Regions from separate parts of the Mesorhizobium shonense genome, predicted to be linked through region 3. Evidence: predicted binding sites of a transcription regulator. Region 3 holds the regulator's gene; each other region holds the start of a gene.

Region 1 (2,265 bases), on a different contig from region 3:
GATGCCGGCCTGCTGGAGATGGCCGGCGACGGCAATCGCGTCTATTTCGGCAAGAAGCTCTACCTCTATGGAATGGCCTATATGCGCGGCAACGACCTGTTGCGGCGCGGACGGCAGGAGGTCGACGCGCTGTCGCGCGAGACGGGCGAGACCTCGGAGCTCTGCATGCTGCAGAGCGGCCGCTACACGATCGTCCATTCGAGCCCAGGCACCCGGCCGTTCCGTATCAGCTCCGCCACCGGCCTGCAGATACCGCTGCCCTGGACAGCTTCCGGCCGGCTGCTGCTCGCCGGCCTCGAACGCAATCGGATCGAAGCCATGATCTGCGAGGACGATCTCGTGCTGCCCGACGGCCGCAAGATCGAGCTCGAGGATTTCATCGACGACATCGGAAAAGCCCGCGTCACCGGCTATTGCGTGACGTCGGGCCTCGTCGACGCCTATACCAAATGCCTGGCGGCGCCGGTCTTTTCAGCGCCCGGCACGGTCGAGGCGACGATGTGCCTGGTGGTGCCGATCGACACCTCGCAGGAGCGGACAGGCGAACTGGTCGCGCTGCTGCGCGAGCGCGCGGCGCGGCTTTCGATCTCGTAGGACGAGCGAAAAGTTTCGGCTAAAGCGCGTCGCGCTGAAATGGATCCAGGCGCCGCGCTTCAATCCTGGGCGACATGCATTAGGCGATGATGTCGGGGATGATGCGGTCTTCGAGCGCCATCAGCCGGTCCTTCAGCAGAAGCTTCTTCTTCTTCATGCGCTGGATCTGTAGCGGGTCGCAACCCATGGCGATCATCGCGTTGATGGCGGCGTCGAAATCGGCGTGTTCCTGTTTGAGCCGGGAATATTCTAGGCGTATCTCAGCCTGTTCCTGTTCGGACATTATCTACCGTCTGCGTATGCGTCGCCCAGGGATGGGCCTTTGGGCGGGGCCGGTGGGGTTTGTGACTTGTCGGTCTTGTCACCGGCGCGCCGCTGATATCACATTTCACATTGTCGTGGAATGCTACCACTGGGCATTCGACATCGAGATTGGTTGGTGGCAGACTGTCATTGTGCCGTCACAGTAGCGACCTGCGGTGGACGAGCCTGCGGCGGCTGCAATCGAGGAAACCATGAAAGGGAGAACCAATCATGTCTCTTGCATCCCATCTTGATGAGCTGCAGCGGAAGCACGGCGACATCGAGCGCGAAATCACCGATGCGATGATGCATCCTTCGGTAGACGACCTCGAAATCGCCAATCTCAAGCGGCGCAAGTTGGCAATCAAGGACGAGATTGAAAAGCTGAAGGCGAAACCGACGGCACACTGAAGCTCCTCTAGGCAACATCACCGCACCCGTCGTGGTGCAACCCCACCGGTGGCAAGAAATGCCGCCGGGTTGGTGCTTTACACCGAAATTACCTGACCATTTTCGGGGCGCGTCTCGCAACCCGATGTGGTTGGTTGAGTTGCGCGGCCGCCGATCAAGGTCAGCCGATTTGCGGACCGTGGCTGCCGCTTGCCATTGACAAGCCATCTTTGCTCCGCCACCTCATGCCCGGAACTTCCAGATGAAGGCGGCCGGCATGACCGGATATTTTTCTTCTCCTTTCCCGCGCCGGGCATCAGTCGGCGTCGACGTCGGCGGCGTGACGGTCGGCGGCGGCGCGCCGGTCGTCGTGCAGTCGATGACCAACACCGACACCGCCGATGTCGACCAGACCGTCGCCCAGGTCGCGGCGCTCAATCGCGCCGGCTCGGAGATCGTGCGCATCACCGTCGATCGCGACGAGAGCGCTGCCGCCGTGCCGCGCATCCAGGAGAGGCTGTTGAGGCTCGGCGTCAACGTGCCGCTGGTCGGCGATTTCCACTATATCGGCCACAAGCTGCTCGCCGATCACCCGGCCTGCGCCGAGGCGCTGGCGAAATACCGCATCAATCCCGGCAATGTCGGCTTCAAGGAGAAGAAGGACCGCCAGTTCGCCGCGATCGTCGAGATGGCGATCAGGTACGACAAGCCGGTGCGCATCGGCGTCAACTGGGGCTCCCTCGACCAGGAGCTCCTGACCCGGCTGATGGACGAGAACCAGGCCCGGGGCTCGCCACTCACCGCGCAGGAAGTCACCCGCGAGGCGATCGTGCAGTCGGCGATCCTGTCGGCCGAGATGGCGGAAGAGATCGGGCTCGGCCGCGACAAGATCATCCTGTCGGCCAAGGTCAGCGGCGTGCAGGACCTGATCGCCGTCTATACCGCGCTTGCGACGCGCTCCGACCATGCGCTGCATCT
Region 2 (2,265 bases), on a different contig from region 3:
TTCGGCGCGCCATTGTCGCCGTTGCTGACCGCCTCGGCACCGGCCTTCTTGGCGGCATCGTTCCAGACGACGAGGCCGAGCGGCATGTCGGCGGCGATGATCTTCCAGGTCGCCTTGGAATTCGCCAGCTCGCGCTTCAGCCACTGCGTCTGCTGCTCGCCGAGCATGCGCGACTTCGGCGTCAGCGTCTCTTCCATGCCGGGGCCGTTGGGACCGCGATAGGAGCGCATGTCGAGGAAGAAGACGTCGAGCAACGGCCCGTGGGCGATCTTGCGGTAGACGCGACCGGGCTCCGACGGCTCGTAGCGGATCGTCGTCATCTCATGGAAAGCGCGCGCCGCGCGGGCCGCCAGCACATGGATGGATTTTTCGCTGTAGCGGTTGTCCGCGGTGAGATCCTTCGAATCCGACCAGTTGTTCAGCACCTCGTGGTCGTCCCACTGGTAGAAGGTCGGGCAGATGGCGGAGAGACCCAACACGTGCTTGTCCATCATGTTGTACTTCCACTGGTCGCGGTATTCGTCCAGCGTCTCGGCGACCTTGCGCTTGCCGTCGACCATGACGACGTTTTTCCACTTGCCGCCGCCGGGCAGATCGACCTCGTCCTTCATGGCGCCGTCGGCATAGATCGTATCGCCGGAATGCAGGAAGAAGTCGGGCGTGTGCTTGGCGATGGTGGAGTAGGTCTTCATGCCGATGTCGTCGATGCCCCAGCCCTGACCGGCGGTATCGCCCGACCAGGCGAAGCGCACGTCGCGCTTGGAGGCCGGCGCGGTGCGGAAACGGCCGACGATCGGCTCGGAGACGGCGTTGATGTCGGAAAGGTCGGCGGCGACCATGCGGTAAAAAATGTCCTGGTCGGAGGCGAGGTCGGTGAGCAGCCGCTTTACCGTATAGTCGCTGGCCGGCGAGGTATCGATCGGCGCAAGCCTCGTCGCATCGGAAAAGCTCTCAGTCGTCGACACTTCGTACATGACGCGCGCCGGGCGGTCGGTGCGGGTCCAGACCATGCCGGAGGTGGCGTCGACGTCGCCGGACTGGACACCGTGGGTGAAGGCCGGGCGCTGGCTGGCGCGCGAATAGTAGGGCAGCGCGAGACCGGAGGCGCCGACAAGGCCAAAGGCGCTGGCTGAGGTGACGAAAGCGCGGCGGGTCAACGAGAGCTTGTTCATGGCTGTCTCCGGATGGCGTTGAACGGGACCGCCAAGCTCTCGCCTCAATGTTTCAGGCGCATATCGGAACCATGAAGTTTTGATAACAGTGAACAGGTGATCTCCCCCCTCGAGGGGGAGATGTCGCCGAAGGCGACAGAGGGGGTCGCCTCGCGTGGAGTGCCAACCCCCCTTCGCAGCAGTAGGCCGAGCCCGGTCGGCCCGACCCCCTCTGGCCGCTCCGCGGCCATCTCCCCCGAGGGGGGAGATTAAGCCACCTCAAGCCGCTTGCGGCTCCGGTTCGAAAGCCGGCTTGGTGGTATTGATCAACAGCGAGATACAGGCCGCCGCGATACCCGTCATACCCGCGATCATGAACGCAAGCTCGTAGTTGCCCTGCAATTCCCGCATCGTGCCGCCGAAGGCAGCAGCCGCGGCCGCACCCACCTGGTGGCCGGCGACGATCCAGCCGAAGACGATCGGGCCGCTGCGGTCGCCGAAGGCTTCGTTGGCGAGCCGCAGCGTCGGCGGCACCGTGGCGATCCAGTCGAGCCCATAGAGCACGGCGAAGATGATCAGGCTGACCGCCGAGAAGCCCGAATAGGGCAGATAGATCAGCGACAGGCCGCGCACGGCATAATAGACACCGAGCAGCTTGCGCGGATCGAAGCGGTCGGTGAGCCAGCCGGACAGCGTCGTGCCGATCAGGTCGAAGATGCCCATCATCGATAAGAGCCCGGCCGCCTGCACCTCGCCGATGCCCATGTCGCCGCAAAAGGCGATGAGATGCGTGCCGACGAGACCGTTGGTGGTGAAGCCGCAGACGAAGAATGTGGCGAAGAGATACCAGAACACCCTGGTACCTGCCGCGCGGCGCAGCGTGTTGAGCGTATGCGCCAGGAAATTGCCTTGCGAGGCCGGCGAAACCGGCGGCACGTCGTCCGCGTCGGCGCCGAAGCGCACCTGGCCGATCGAGGCCGGACGCTCCGGCACCAGCAGGAGGACGAGCGGGATCAGCGCGGCCGTTGCCAGCGCCACGGCGATCGCCACCGGCTTCCAGCCGCCGGCCTGGGCCAGCGAGGCGATCAAAGGCAGGAACACCAGCATGCCGGTG
Region 3 (2,265 bases):
GACCGCCGGCGGCCAGCACTCCAAATCGATCTCCTTCGACACCGAGCCGAACGAATTGCCGCTGATCCGCGAAGGCTGCGCCATGCGCGCGCTGAGCTTCGTCGACCAGGAGATTTTCGCGCCGGGCGCCCAAGCGCGAGCGGGGATGGGCAAGAACGTAGCCTGATCAGCCTTGAAGTGATCGTTGGGTTCCGTGTCCTGCCAGGCGCCGGAGATTAGCGAAAGCCCCGCAGCTTCGTCATTCCAGGGCGAAGCAGGAGCGAAGCTCCGTCGCGGAGACCCTGGAATCCATGCCGTTACCTCGGACGCAGGGCGCGGAGCAGAATTCTGCACCGCCGCGGCGCGTGGAAGTCACGGCATGGATCCTCGGGTCTTCGCCGCGTCGCTACGCTCCTTGCTCCGCCCGTGGATGACGAAGCAAAAGCGTCTCGGCTACTCCCCAGCGTGGATGTTGGAAGTGCATAACCTGTCAGAACATCGGTGCCTGAAACTTAATCCTCGCGGATCGCGTAGCCAGCCCCGCGTATCGTGCGGATGACGTCGGGCATGCGGCCGTTGTTGACCGCCTTGCGCAGGCGTCCGACATGCACGTCCACGGTGCGCTCGTCGATATAGATCGTCTCGCCCCAGACATTGTCGAGCAGCTGGCTGCGCGAGAACACGCGGCCGGGATGCCGCATCATGAATTCGAGCAGCCGGAACTCGGTTGGGCCGAGCCTGATCTCGCTCTTCTTGCGGTAGACGCGGTGCGATTCACGGTCGAGCACGATGTCGCCGACCTTGAGCACGCTGGACAGCACCTCCGGCTTGGCACGGCGCAACAGCGCCTTGACCCTGGCCATGAATTCCGGCGTCGAGAACGGCTTGACCAGGTAGTCGTCGGCCCCCGTCGAGAGGCCGCGCACCCTGTCGCTTTCCTCGCCGCGCGCGGTCAGCATGATGATCGGCAGCCGTTCGGTCTCCGGCCGCATCCTGAGGCGCCGGCAAAGCTCGATGCCGGAAACCGCCGGCACCATCCAGTCGAGCACCAGAAGGTCGGGCACGTTCTCCTGCAGGCGGATCTCGGCCTCGTCGCCGCGGGTCACCACCTCGACCTGATAACCCTCGGATTCGAGATTGTAGCGGAGCAGCACCCCCAGCGGCTCCTCGTCCTCCACCACCATGATGCGTGGGGCGATCATTTGTCAGGCACCTTTGCTCAGGCCGCCGGCGCCGACATCGCCGTCTCGTCCTGCTTCGGACGATTCGCGGGCAATTGGGTGCCGGTCAGCACGTAATAGGCATTCTCGGCGATGTTGGTGACATGGTCGCCGATGCGCTCCAGATTCTTGGCGCAGAACAGGAGATGCGTACAGGCCGTGATGTTGCGCGGATCCTCCATCATGTAGGTCAAAAGCTCGCGGAAGACGGAGGTGTATTTGACGTCGACGCGCTCGTCGTCGTTCCGGAGCTTGGCAAGCGCCGTGGCGTCGCCCGCGGTGTACTCCTCGATCACGCCCTGGACCTGGATCAGCACCAGCTGCGCCATCGAGTCGATGGAATGCGACAGGTCGCGCGGCGCCGCGCTGACGCCGACCGAGCCGACCCGCTTGGCGATGTTCTTGGCGAGATCGCCGATGCGCTCGAGGTCGCCGGCCATGCGGATCGCGCCGACCACGCTGCGCAGGTCGTCGGCCATCGGCTGGCGCTTGGCGATCAGCGTGATGGCGCGGTCGTCGAGCTCGCGCTGGCGCGCGTCCATGATGGCGTCGTCGGAGACGACGCGCTGCGCCAAAGCATTGTCGGAATTGAGCAGAGCCTTGGTCGAGGCGCCGACCATCGAGCCGGCAAGATCGCCCATGTCACGGATGAGCCGGCTGATCTGCCCGAGATCCTCGTCGAAGGAAGCGACCGTATGGGCCATGATTTATGTCCTCGTATGAACTCAGCCGAAGCGGCCGGTGATGTAGTCCTGCGTGCGCTTCTCGCGGGGCGAGGTGAAGATCTTCTCGGTCCGGTCGAACTCGACCAGCTCGCCCAAATACATGAACGCCGTCTGCCGCGACACGCGCGCCGCCTGCTGCATGTTGTGGGTGACGATCACGATCGTGTAGTCGGCCTGCAGTTCGTCGATCAGTTCCTCGATCTTGGCGGTCGACAAAGGATCGAGCGCCGAGGCCGGCTCGTCGAGCAGGATGACCTCCGGCTTCACCGCCACCGTGCGGGCGATGCAGAGCCGCTGCTGCTGGCCGCCGGAAAGGCTCTGGCCGCTGGCGTTGAGCTTGT

The links. Region 3 encodes PhoB, which activates phosphate uptake and scavenging genes when phosphate is short. Its sites were predicted from a motif close to TGTCATNNANCTGTCAT; they were not measured.
Region 1: a site for PhoB is predicted at 1,043-1,059, ahead of ABID26_RS33340 (YdcH family protein). Genes of this name have one in related genera too.
Region 2: a site for PhoB is predicted at 1,244-1,260, ahead of ABID26_RS29600 (alkaline phosphatase D family protein). Genes of this name have one in related genera too.

The regions. Positions count from the first base shown of each region.
Region 1 is NZ_JBEPLM010000022.1:42,237-44,501, reverse strand. It holds gene ABID26_RS33350 (IclR family transcriptional regulator) at 1-594, shown strand, start outside; gene ABID26_RS33345 (YdcH family protein) at 674-877, opposite strand; gene ABID26_RS33340 (YdcH family protein) at 1,129-1,308, shown strand; gene ispG (flavodoxin-dependent (E)-4-hydroxy-3-methylbut-2-enyl-diphosphate synthase) at 1,565-2,265, shown strand, end outside.
Region 2 is NZ_JBEPLM010000016.1:21,480-23,744, reverse strand. It holds gene ABID26_RS29600 (alkaline phosphatase D family protein) at 1-1,172, opposite strand, end outside; gene ABID26_RS29595 (MFS transporter) at 1,431-2,265, opposite strand, start outside.
Region 3 is NZ_JBEPLM010000012.1:237,816-240,080, forward strand. It holds gene ABID26_RS27135 (ROK family transcriptional regulator) at 1-166, shown strand, start outside; gene phoB (phosphate regulon transcriptional regulator PhoB) at 492-1,181, opposite strand; gene phoU (phosphate signaling complex protein PhoU) at 1,199-1,906, opposite strand; gene pstB (phosphate ABC transporter ATP-binding protein PstB) at 1,925-2,265, opposite strand, start outside.